2 linked regions of the Amycolatopsis mediterranei genome follow. The protein of the gene in region 2 interacts with the protein of the main gene of each other region in a pairwise test. Links are inferred from orthologs where the notes say so. Each region holds a gene or a part of one and is shown on either strand. Other genes may lie near its edges.

The links.
Region 1: the proteins of aceE (region 2) and nth interact in binary tests that used the Escherichia coli proteins (3 or more experiments, as listed by UniProt). The link is inferred for Amycolatopsis mediterranei from one-to-one orthologs.

What each region holds. Positions count from the first base shown.
Region 1 is NZ_CP100416.1:10,027,719-10,032,655, forward strand. What follows is about bases 1,816-4,713. They hold nth (endonuclease III), read right to left. Parts: upstream 3,658-4,713; coding sequence 2,974-3,657; downstream 1,816-2,973. Other genes in these bases: ISP_RS45580 (NUDIX hydrolase), read right to left, coding at 1,816-2,381; ISP_RS45585 (TlpA family protein disulfide reductase), read right to left, coding at 2,378-2,977; ISP_RS45595 (hypothetical protein), read left to right, coding at 3,896-4,147; ISP_RS45600 (Crp/Fnr family transcriptional regulator), read left to right, coding at 4,297-4,713. Also shown: ISP_RS45570 (TetR/AcrR family transcriptional regulator), read left to right, coding at 1-500; ISP_RS45575 (MarP family serine protease), read right to left, coding at 497-1,681; more of ISP_RS45580, read right to left, coding at 1,686-1,815; more of ISP_RS45600, read left to right, coding at 4,714-4,937. UniProt on the Escherichia coli protein: DNA repair enzyme that has both DNA N-glycosylase activity and AP-lyase activity. The DNA N-glycosylase activity releases various damaged pyrimidines from DNA by cleaving the N-glycosidic bond, leaving an AP (apurinic/apyrimidinic) site.
Region 2 is NZ_CP100416.1:2,350,127-2,356,996, forward strand. The notes cover bases 1,590-4,963. They hold aceE (pyruvate dehydrogenase (acetyl-transferring), homodimeric type), read right to left. Parts: upstream 4,586-4,963; coding sequence 1,790-4,585; downstream 1,590-1,789. Other genes in these bases: ISP_RS11235 (alpha-hydroxy acid oxidase), read right to left, coding at 1,590-1,706. Outside these bases: ISP_RS11230 (SDR family NAD(P)-dependent oxidoreductase), read left to right, coding at 1-498; more of ISP_RS11235, read right to left, coding at 495-1,589; ISP_RS11245 (DUF3052 domain-containing protein), read left to right, coding at 5,003-5,434; ISP_RS11250 (peroxiredoxin), read left to right, coding at 5,508-5,972; ISP_RS11260 (recombinase family protein), read right to left, coding at 6,044-6,870. UniProt on the Escherichia coli protein: Component of the pyruvate dehydrogenase (PDH) complex, that catalyzes the overall conversion of pyruvate to acetyl-CoA and CO(2).

The sequences.
Region 1 (4,937 bases), 7.7 Mb from region 2 along the record:
TGGCCGACGCCGCCTTCGGCGAGCGCGGCTATCCGGCGAAACCGTCCGGTGACTGGCGCGAACGGCTGACGCTCGGTGGCCGGACGCTCTGGGCCCTCTTCCGGCGGCACCCGTGGCTGGCTCAGCTGGGACCGATCACCCGGCCGCTGCCGCTACCCAACCTCGGCCTGCACGGCGAATGGGCGCTGACGGCTTTGTCCGAGCTCGGCGTCGACGCGGCGACGCTGTGCGACCTGCACGTCCTGTTCTTCAGCTACGTCCAGGGCCTCGCGATCCACCTCGAACGCGAGCAGCACGCGCTGGCCTCGTCCGGGCTGTCCGAGGACCAGTGGATGGACCGCCAGCTCCCCTCGATGGGGCCGACGATCACCGGGCGGCCCGTGTTCGCCAAGATGCTCCGCGAACTCGAGGAGACCGGCTACGACCTGGTCTTGGACAACATCTTCGAGTCGGGCATGCGGGCCCTGCTGGACGGCGTCGCGCTGCGGTTCGGGCGTTAGGCTGCGCAGGAGCCGGTGGACACGTTCGTCGTCTGGGACGGCGCCGCGTCGACCTCGGCGCGCACCTGCTCGGCCGTCAGCGTGAAGCCGGTCTCCGGGTCCTCCACCGCCGCGCCGAAGACGACGCCGATGACCTTGCCGCCCGGTGTCACCATCGGGCCGCCGGAGTTGCCGCTGCGGATCTCGGCGCGGACCGTGAAAACGTCCCGCTGCACGGTGTTCGCCTCGTAGATGTCCGGGCCACGCAGGTTGATCCGGCCGCGCACGCGCGCCGGCGTCGCCCGGTACGGGCCGTCGAGCGGGTAGCCGAGCACCACCGCGCTGTCGCCCGCGGCCGCCGTCTCGGGCGCGAACTGCAGCGCGTCGGCCTTCAGGCGCGGCACCGCGAGCACCGCGATGTCGACCTCCGGGTCGAAGTAGACGACGCGGGCCGGGTAGTCGCCCTGGGTCGTCTCGATGCCGACGGTGTCGGTGCCCGCCACGACGTGCGCGTTCGTCATCACCCGCTGCGGCGCGATCACGAATCCGCTGCCTTCGAGCGACCGCGAGCACGAACTCGCGCTGCCGCGGATCTTGACCACGCTGCCGTGCAGCTGCTGGACGATCCCGCTGCGCTGCAGCGCCGGGTCCGGCGGCGAGGTGTCCGCCGTCGGCGCCTTCTGGAACGGATCCACGATGGACGGGAAGCCGGACGCGTCGAGCAGCTTGCGCAGCTGGCTCGGGAAGCCCTGGGCGGCCGCCGGCATGGCGTCGTTGACCTTGCCGAGCACCACCGAGCCGTTGATCGCCTTGGCCAGCCCGGGCAGGCCGGACACGGTGGTCAGCGGCGTCGCGATCAGCCACGCCACCACGAACACGACCAGGGCCTGCACGAGCGCACCGAGGGTCTTGTCGATGCCGGAGAGCTTGTCCGGGTTGATCTTCTGCCGCAGCCGTCGGCCCACGTAGACGCCGATCGCCTCGCCGAAGGCGACCAGGAAGACCACGGTCGCCACCGCGAAGGCGACCTTCCAGACGGGGTCGTCGAAGAACGAGACCACGACCGGCGCGAGCTTGATCCCGGCGACCGCCCCGAGCACGACGCCGACGAGCGACGGCAGCGCGACGATCACGCCCTGGTATGCGCCGGACACCGCCGCCAGCACGGCCAGCAGCAGCACCACGACATCGACCCAGTTCACCGCGTCACCCCTCCACCACTCGCTTCCGGAACGCGGCCAGCGCCTCGTCGAGGTCCCGGACGTCGCCCGGGTCCCATTCGCGCTCCCAGCCTCCCAGGCTCAGGAGAACCGACAGCAGCCCGGCGGTGAACCCCCACACGAACAGGCCGCCGACCTCGAAGGCCGGCCCCTTCCAGGGCGCGCCCTTCTTCTGGACCGTGAACCGGTTGGCCGGGTCGACCAGGTCGGCGATGGCGACGCGCGCGACCGACGCCGTCTCGGCCGGGTCGACCGCGTGCACCGGCGACGGTTCCGCCCAGTGCGCCAGCACCGGCGTCACGGCGAACCCGGACACCGGGACGAACAGTTCCGGCAGCACCGCGATCGGCCGGACGCCGGCGGGGACCACCCCGGTCTCCTCTTCGGCCTCGCGCAGCGCGGTCCCGACCGGGCCGCCGTCGCCCTCCTCGGCGCCGCCGCCGGGGAAGGCGACCTGGCCGGCGTGCGAGCCCAGCGTGTCGGCGCGGCGCTGCAGCAGGATGTCCGGCTCGCCGTCGGCTTCGCGCTCGCCGAAGAGGATGAGCACCGCGGCGGGGCGCGGAAAGGCGTCTTCGGGTGGGCTGAACCGCGTGAACGTCTTGGCGTCGACCTCGCCGCTCACCTTGACCAGCGGCCGGAGCCACTCGGGAACCGACTCGGGTTCGACCAGTGGTCCGATCACCTTGCCCCCTCGACTGCCGCGCGCACCTGGTCAGTGTTCACGAACGAGCGAGGATTCGCGATGAACCGCACCTCACCGCCGGCGGTGACCAAGTAGGACGCCGGGAGCGCCGAAGGCACCTTCAGCGCCGTCCGGACGGGCCCGCTCGAGCCGTCCCCGTCGAACACCGACGGCAGGTGCACCCCCAGCTTCGCCAGCAGGTCCAGGCCGTCCTTCGCCGGGCTCTGCACCTGGACGCCGAGCACGCGCACGGCACCCGGCTGCTTCGCGTACTCCTGGAGCACGGGCAGCTCGGTCCGGCACGGCTCGCACCACGACGCCCACACGTTGACCAGCGCCGGAGCACCGGCGAGGGCCTTGCCGACGTCGACGCTCGCGCCGTCGCCGAGGCAGTCCGCCGTGACGCCTTCGAGCTGCTTCACCGGCTGCGCCGCCGCCGGGGCCGGGCACGGCTGGAGCGCCGCCGCGGACCGGGCGGGCGCCAGCTCCCCCGCCGGCTTCGCGGCCGGGTCGTCACCTCCGCGCGGCAGCAGCGCGACGATCAGCGCCACCGCCAGCACGGCGGCGGCCAACGCCCACTTGGTGACGCTCGTCACCGAGGCGCAGCCATGGCCAAGATGTGGTCCTTCTCGACGCCCTTGACCAGCTTCGCGGCTTCGTCGAACCCGGTCGGGCCGGTGCCGTACGACGGGCAGTCCCTGGCCAGCGGGCAGGCGCCGCAGGCCGGCTTCTTGGCGTGGCAGACGCGGCGGCCGTGGAAGATCACCCGGTGCGAGAGCATCGTCCACTCCTTGCGGGGGATCAGCTCGCCGATCGCGTGCTCGACCTTGACCGGGTCCTCCTCCGCCGTCCAGCCCCAGCGCCGGACCAGCCGGCCGAAGTGGGTGTCGACGGTGATGCCCGGGACGTCGAAGGCGTTGCCGAGGACGACGTTGGCGGTCTTGCGGCCGACGCCGGGCAGGGTGACCAGGTCCTCGAGCTTGGCCGGGACCTCGCCGTCGAAGCGCTCGACCAGCGCCGCGCCGAGGCCCATCACGGAGTTCGCCTTCGCCCGGTAGAAGCCGGTGCTCCGGAGGTACTCCTCCAGCTCGGCGCGGTCGGCGCCCGCGTAGTCGGCCGCGGTCCGGTAGCGCTTGAACAGCGCGGGAGTGACGAGGTTCACCCGGACGTCGGTGGTCTGCGCGGACAGCACGACCGCGACCAGCAGTTCCAGTGGTGTGGTGAAGTCGAGCTCGCAGTGGGCGTCGGGATACACGTCGTCCAGGCAACGCTTCATCCGCCTGGCGCGTCTCACCAGAGCTAACCGGCTTTCACCAGCGCCTTCACAGGGGGCGTTCGTGGTGGCAGGTGGCACCCCGATAGCCTACGGGCGCCGTCGGACGAGCCGGGCACTGCACCGGTGGACGACCGACACGCCAGAGCACCACCTCGGCGCGTTTTCCGGCCGCCATGAGCGAGGATCTGGAGTACATGCTTCTCACTGAGTGTTTCGGGATGTGTCTGGGGGTCCGGTCATGACCGTCTGGTTCGTCATCCTGGTCCCCCTGGTCATCATGTTCTTCGCGCTCTTCATGGAGCGGGTGGAGAGCAGGCTCAAGCACGTCGCGGTGCAGGAGAACGAGGTCGAAGAGTTCCTCGAGCAGGCGCAGCCCAACGAGGTCAGGGCGCTCTACGGGCACGGCATCGGCCGCGCGCTGGAGCTGTTCCGGCTGCGTAGGCTGGGCGGACGGGCAGCCAGGCTACGCGCGCGTCGCGTGCGGAGTTAGGCTCCACGTTCGAACGAGATCGTTTCCGCCACGTGCGAGTCCGGCGAGCGATCTCGGGAGTACGCCCTAGACTGACGCGCAAGTGATCGGCGTCACGCTCCTCCAGCCAAGGGGGAGCGTGATCGTTTCTCGACGAGGAGGCACCCGAGGTGGACGAAACCCTGGCCCGTGCGGGCATTTTCCAGGGTGTGGAGCCGGCAGCGGCGGAGGCGCTGGCCCAGACCTTGGAATCCGTGGAGTTCCCCCGCGGCCATGTCATCTTCAACGAGGGTGAACCCGGCGACAAGCTGTACATCATCCAGTCCGGCAAGGTGAAGATCGGCCGCAAGTCGCCCGACGGCCGCGAGAACCTGCTGGGCATCTTCGGCCCGTCCGACATGTTCGGCGAGCTGTCCATCTTCGACCCCGGCCCCCGGACGTCGAGCGCGACCACGGTCACCGAGGTCCGCGCGGTCACCATGGACCGCCCGGCCCTGCGCCAGTGGATCTCGACCCGCCCGGAGATCGCCGAGCAGCTGCTGCGCGTGGTCGCGCGCCGCCTGCGCCGGACGAACAACATGGTCGCGGAGCTGATCTTCACCGACGTCCCGGGCCGCGTGGCGCGGGCGCTGCTGCAGCTCGCGCAGCGGTTCGGCAGCCAGGAGGCTGGCCTGCTGCGGGTCACGCACGACCTGACCCAGGAAGAGATCGCCCAGTACGTCGGGGCGTCGCGCGAGACCGTCAACAAGGCGCTCGCCGACTTCGCCCACCGCGGCTGGCTGCGGCTCGAGGGCAAGAGCGTGCTGATCCT
Region 2 (6,870 bases):
GTGGTGGCCAACTCCGGTGGCGGGAGCTTCGCCCCGCTCGGCGAAATCACCGAAGAACAGTTCGACGCCACCTTCGGAACGAACGTCAAGGGCGTCGTCTTCGCCGTCCAGAAGGCGCTGCCGCTGCTGAACGAGAACGCCTCGATCATCGTCACCGGCTCGACGGCGTCGATGCGGCCCGGGCCGGCCTTCGGCGTCTACGGGGCGACGAAGGCGGCGGTGCGCAACTTCGCCCGAAGCTGGGCGCTCGACCTCAAGGGCACCGGCACGCGGGTCAACGTCCTGAGTCCCGGACCGACGCGCACCCCCGGCATGCTGGGCCTGGTGCCCGACGACGAACAGCAGGGTCTGGTCGACGGCCTCGTGGCGCAGGTCCCGCTGGGTCGTCTCGGCGACCCGGCGGAGATCGCGGCCGCGGCGCTGTTCCTGGCCTCCGATGAGGCGAGTTTCGTCAACGGCACCGAGTTCTTCGTCGACGGCGGTGCGGCACAGGTCTAGCGCAAGGTCGCGTGCGAGGGCTTGAGGTCGGCGAGGGTGCGGACGCCGAGCAGCTGCATCGTGCGGACCATTTCCGTCCGCAGGATGTCCACGCAGCGCTGGACCCCGCGCTCGCCGCCGGCCATCAGGCCGTACAGGAACGCCCGGCCGATCAGGACGGCGTCGGCGCCCCGGGCGATCGCCGCCACGATGTCGCCGCCGGACAGGATGCCCGTGTCGATCCAGACCTCCGCGCCGCCCTGGAGCTCGTCCAGGACTGCCGGGAGCAGCTCTAGGGGCGTCGGGGCGCGGTCGAGCTGGCGGCCGCCGTGGTTGGACAGCAGCACCGCGTCCGCGCCGTGCTTCACGACGTCGCGGGCGTCGTCGACGTTCTGGACGCCCTTGACCACCAGCTTGCCCGGCCAGGTGCGGCGCACCCAGTCGAGGTCGTCGTAGTTCAGCGTCGGGTCGAACAGTTTGTTCAGCAGCTCGGCCACCGTGCCGCCGAACTGGTTCAGCGACGCGAACGTCAGCGGCTCGGTGGTCAGCAGGTTGAACCACCACGCCGGGTGCGTCGCGCCGTCGAGGAAGGTCTTGAGGGTCAGCGCCGGCGGGATGGTCAGGCCGTTGCGGACGTCCCGCAGCCGGGCGCCCGCGACCGGGGTGTCCACGGTCAGCATCAGCGTGTCGTAGCCCGCCGCCCATGCGCGATTCATCAGATCTTCACCGGCGCCGTGGTCGCGCCAGACGTAGAGCTGGAACCACTTGCGGGCGCCCGGCGAGGCTTCGGCGAGGTCCTCGATCGACGTCGTCGCCATCGTCGAGAGCCCGACGGGGATGCCGTTGCGCTCGGCGACGCGGGCCACCGCGCGCTCACCCTCGTGCTGCATCATCCGGGTGAAACCGGTGGGGGCGAAGGCGAACGGCAACGCCGAGGTCTGGCCGAGGATCTCGCGGGTGGTGTCCACATCGGACACCCCGCGCAGCACGTTCGGGTGGAATTCGACCCGCCGGTACGCCTGCCGGGCGCGGAGCAGGCTGTCTTCCAGCTCGGCCGCCCCGTCGGTGTAGTCGAACGCCGCCCGCGGGGTGCGCTTGCGCGCGATCATCCGCAGGTCGGCGACGGTGTGCGCGTTCGCCAGCCGCCGGTCCGTCGGGTTCAGCACGATCGGTTTCGGCCGCAGGATCTGCTGCAGCTCACTCGGCTTGGGCAGCCGGCGCTTCGTCACCCTGATCAACTCCCTAACGGACTACGAGCGAGCGGGACCCGGCAGACATCGGATGTCTGCCGGGTCCCGAAACTAGCACCTGATCACGCGTTGCCGGACTCCGACGTCTGCGGCCCGGCGGCCGCGATGTCGTCGAGCCGGTACTTCGTGGCCGCTTCGAGGACCTTCGCCTGCTCGACCTCGCCGCGCTTGGCCAGGATCGACAGCGCCCCGACGGTGATCGACTCGGCGTCGACCAGGAACTTCCGCCGCGCCGCCGGCCGGGTGTCGGAGAAGCCGAAGCCGTCCGTGCCCAGCGTCAGCATGTCGGTCGGGACGTATGGGCGGATCAGGTCCGGCACCGCGCGCATCCAGTCCGACACCGCCACGACCGGGCCGTTGCTCCCCGAAAGCGCCTCCGTCACGTACGGCACGCGCGGCTCGCTGCCCGGGTAGAGCAGGTTGTCGTGGTCGATCTCGACGGCTTCGCGCCGCAGCTCGGTCCACGACGTCACCGACCACACCGCGGCCCGCACGCCCCACTCCTCGGCCAGCATCTTCTGCGCCTTCAGCGCGTCCGGCATCGTGACGCCCGAGACCAGGATCTGCACCTCCGGACCGTCGCCCCCGGGCGCGTCCGCGTACTTGTACAGACCCTTCAGCAGGCCGTCGACGTCGAGGTTCTCCGGCTCGGCGGGCTGCTGGTACGGCTCGTTGTAGATCGTCATGTAGTAGAAGACGTTCTCGCCGTTGCCGTCCGGGCCGGCCTCGCCGTACATCCGGCGCAGGCCGTCCTTGACGATGTGCGCGATCTCGAACGACCACGCCGGGTCGTAGGCCACCGCGGCCGGGTTGGTCGCCGCGAGCAGGAGCGAGTGGCCGTCGGCGTGCTGCAGGCCTTCACCCGTCAGGGTGGTTCGGCCGGCGGTGGCGCCGAGGACGAACCCGCGGGCCATCTGGTCGGCGGCGGCGTACAGGCCGTCACCGGTCCGCTGGAACCCGAACATCGAGTAGAAGATGTAGATCGGGATCATCGGCTCGCCGTGCGTCGCGTACGACGTGCCGACGGCGGTGAACGACGCGGTGGAGCCCGCCTCGTTGATGCCCTCGTGCAGCAGCTGGCCCTTCTCGGACTCCTTGTAGGCCAGCATCAGGCTCGCGTCGACCGACGTGTAGGTCTGGCCGTGCGGGTTGTAGATCTTGGCCGTCGGGAACATCGAGTCGAGGCCGAAGGTGCGGGCCTCGTCCGGGATGATCGGGACGACGCGCTTGCCGATCTCGGAGTCCTTGGCCAGCTCGCGGACCAGCCGGACGAACGCCATCGTGGTGGCGACCTCCTGCTTGCCGGAGCCCTTCCGGATGCCCTCGTAGACCTTGTCGCCCGGCAGGACCAGCGCCTTCGCGGCCTTCGGACGGCGTTCCGGCAGAAACCCGCCGAGCGCCTTGCGGCGGCCGATCATGTACTCGATCTCGGGCGAGTTCGCGCCCGGGTGGTAGTACGGCGGCAGCTTCGGGTTGCGCTCCAGCTCCTCGTCGCTGATCGGGATCCGCTGCGAGTCGCGGAACAGCTTCAGGTCGTCGAGGGTGAGCTTCTTCATCTGGTGCGTGGCGTTGCGGCCCTCGAACGCCGGGCCCAGGCCGTAGCCCTTGATGGTGTGGGCCAGGATCACCGTCGGCTGGCCGTGGTGCTCCAGCGCCGACTTGTAGGCCGCGTACACCTTGCGGTAGTCGTGGCCGCCGCGCTTGAGGTTCCAGATGTCGGCGTCGGAGAGGTCCTTGACCAGGTCCTTCGTCCGCGGGTCGCGGCCGAAGAAGTGTTCGCGGACGAAGGCGCCGTCGTTGGCCTTGTACGTCTGGTAGTCACCGTCCGGGGTGACGTTCATCAGGTTGACCAGGGCGCCGTCGCGGTCGGCGTGCAGCAGCGAGTCCCACTCGCGGCCCCAGATCACCTTGATGACGTTCCAGCCGGCGCCGCGGAAGTACGACTCCAGCTCCTGGATGATCTTGCCGTTGCCGCGCACCGGGCCGTCGAGCCGCTGCAGGTTGCAGTTGATCACGAAGGTCAGGTTGTCGAGGCCCTCACCGGCCGCGACGTGGATCAGGCCGCGGGATTCGGCCTCGTCCATCTCGCCGTCGCCGAGGAACGCCCAGATGTGCTGGTCGTCGGTGTTCTTGATGCCGCGGTCGCGCAGGTACCGGTTGAACCGGGCCTGGTAGATGGCGTTCATCGGGCCGAGGCCCATCGACACCGTCGGGTTCTCCCAGAACTCCGGCATCAGCCGCGGGTGCGGGTACGACGGCAGGCCGCCGCCCTCGCCGGCGTGCGAGAACTCCTGGCGGAAGCCGTCGAGCTGCGACTCGCTCAGCCGGCCTTCGAGGAACGCGCGGGCGTAGATGCCGGGGGAGGCGTGGCCCTGGATGTAGATCTGGTCGCCGCCGCCGGAGTGGTCCTTGCCGCGGAAGAAGTGGTTGAAGCCCACCTCGTACAGCGCGGCCGAGGAGGCGTAGGTCGAGATGTGGCCGCCGACGCCGACGCCCGGGCGCTGCGCGCGGTGCACCATGATCGCCGCGTTCCACCGGATGTAGGCGCGGTAGCGGCGCTCGATCTCCTCGTCGCCGGGGAACCACGGCTCGTTCTCGGTGGGGATGGTGTTGACGTAGTCCGTCGAGGTCAGGGCCGGTACGCCGACGTTCCGTTCCCGGGCCCGCTCGAGGATGCGCAGCATCAGGTACCGGGCCCGCTGCTGACCGCCCCTCGCCAGAGCCTCGTCGAAGGAGTCCAGCCACTCGGCGGTCTCCTCCGGGTCGATGTCGGGCAGGTGCGCCGCCAGTCCGTCACGGATGACGCGTACGCGTGCCGGGGTCTCCTTGCCGGAGGCGCCGTCGTTCTGCGGGGCCAAGGGGTCTCCTTGCGAAAAGTTGCAGCCGGTGTTGCTCGTACGCGGGGGTGTTACGACTCTCCATCGTCGTCTTCCGTCCCGGCTTCCGCACCGCTACTTGGCGGTAACATGGGCCGACCCGGTCGAGCCACTCCCTGCGCGCGGTGTATCGCGCGCGCGTTTACTTCCTCCCCACCCTAGGGGACGACCCTCCCAGGGGTGGCAGGCCGGGTGCGCCCGGCACCCGAAACGCCGTCGCGGGCGGGGTGTGGCGGGCCGTATCCTGCGACACGAGTTGTCACAGATCCGGTGTGGACGGTTGCGCGCGGAGCTTCACCAGTGTTCGCTATCGGCAACCGGGTAGCCGAGTGTGGCCCAGGTGTACCCACCGAGGGTGCTCCGACGCCACGCTCCGTCGTAGTTGGAGGAGTGAAAGCAGTGGTCGCCGCGGGAGACGCTGATCAGAGCAGCGTCGCCGAGAGGCTCGGCATCAAGCCCGAGATGGTGGTCCAGGAGATCGGCTGGGACGAGGACGTCGACGACGACGTCCGCGCGGCGATCGAGGAGCAGATCGGCGGGGACATCCTCGACGAGGAAGCCGACGAGGTCATCGACGTGGTGCTGCTCTGGTGGCGCGAGGACGACGGCGACCTGGGCGACGCGCTCATCGACGCCCGGGGCCCCCTGGAGGAGACCGGCGTGATCTGGGTGCTGACCCCGAAGACGGGACAGCCCGGGCACGTCGAGCCGAGCGAAATCGCCGAAGCGGTGCCCGCCGTAGGCCTGGCCCAGACCGCCAACATCAGTGTCGGCCCGAACTGGATCGGCACCCGCCTGGTGTCTCCCAAGTCGAAGTCGAAGCAGCGCTGAGCCGGTCCCACCGGACGGACACGATAGGGTTGTCGTCGCAGGCACGTGTCCGTTCGGGAGAGGAAACGCTGGTATGACCGTCGAGGTCGGTTCTGAGGCCCCTGACTTCACGCTCAACGACTACAACAAGCAGCCGGTCCAGCTGTCGTCGTTCCGGGGTGACAAGCCGGTTCTGCTGGTCTTCTACCCCTTCGCGTTCAGCGGCATCTGCACGGGCGAGCTGTGCCAGCTCCGCGACGAGTTCGCGGACTACGACAACAAGGGCGTCCAGATCCTGGGCGTCTCGGTCGACACGCCGTTCTCCCTCAAGGCGTGGTCCGAGAAGGAGGGCTACCAGTTCCCCCTGCTGTCCGACTTCTGGCCCCACGGCGAGGTGGCGCAGGCGTACGGCGTCTTCAACTCCGACGCCGGCCTGGCGGTCCGCGGCACGTTCTTGATCGACACGTCCGGCGTGGTCCGGTTCGCCGAGGTCAACGCGCCCGGTGAGGCTCGCGACCAGCAGGGCTGGAAGAAGGCCGTGGCCGAACTGACGGCTTGAGTTCTTTGCGGTGGCGGTCCGGTCGTCCGGGCCGCCGTCCGGGCGCATAGCTCAGCGGAAGAGCACTCGGCTTACACCCGAGCGGTCGCAGGTTCGAACCCTGCTGCGCCCACCAAAGTATTCATACGCACACCGACGACAGGTCGGGTGAAAGCGGCATCACGTTTAGTGATGCCGCTTTCACTTTCTGCAACTGCGTCGAACGGGTGAATTTCGGACAGCTGGATCAGTGAGGCAAAGGGCTCGGTCAGGGCGTGTCGCTCGATGGAGCCATCTTCACCGACGTACAGCTTCTCGAAGAACCCGTGGTTGATCTGTCGCTTGATGCTGTCCGTGGCGCGGATGTAGGCGCTCGCGCAGTGTCCGGCAGCCGTCAGAGCAGCCTCCAGGACCTGCTCGACGTCTTCCTGCGACACCTTGGCCGCTGATATCGCGGCGTCCGCCTCGACCAGGCTCCGGGTGAGGCGCTTCATCTCGGAGGCAAGCAGGTCTTGTGGGATCGCTCCGGCGTAGTGCGCCTGCAGCAGCTTCTGCCGCTCGTCGTCGAGCTTGCGCTTGCGTTCGGTGGCGTGCTGGAGGCTCCGCCGGGCCTCGGCTTGCTCGGCTGCCATCTCGGCCGTCACGGCATCGCGGATGGCAGTCACGGTCTCCGGCGGAACCTGGAGGCGCTCGTACAGGTCGGCTACGCCCTCCTCGATCCGCTCTACTCGGACGGCCGGCCGCTGACAGTTGTTCGCCCTGGTGCGCTTCTTGGCGCACAGGTAGTAGGCGTAGACGCCACCGTTACCTTCGTTGCGCGAGTAGTGGAGTCGTCCGCCACAGCCTGAACAGAAGATCGTGCCACGCAGATAATGGCGATGCTTCCGGTCCCGCTCACCTTGCTGGCCATGGGCGGCGA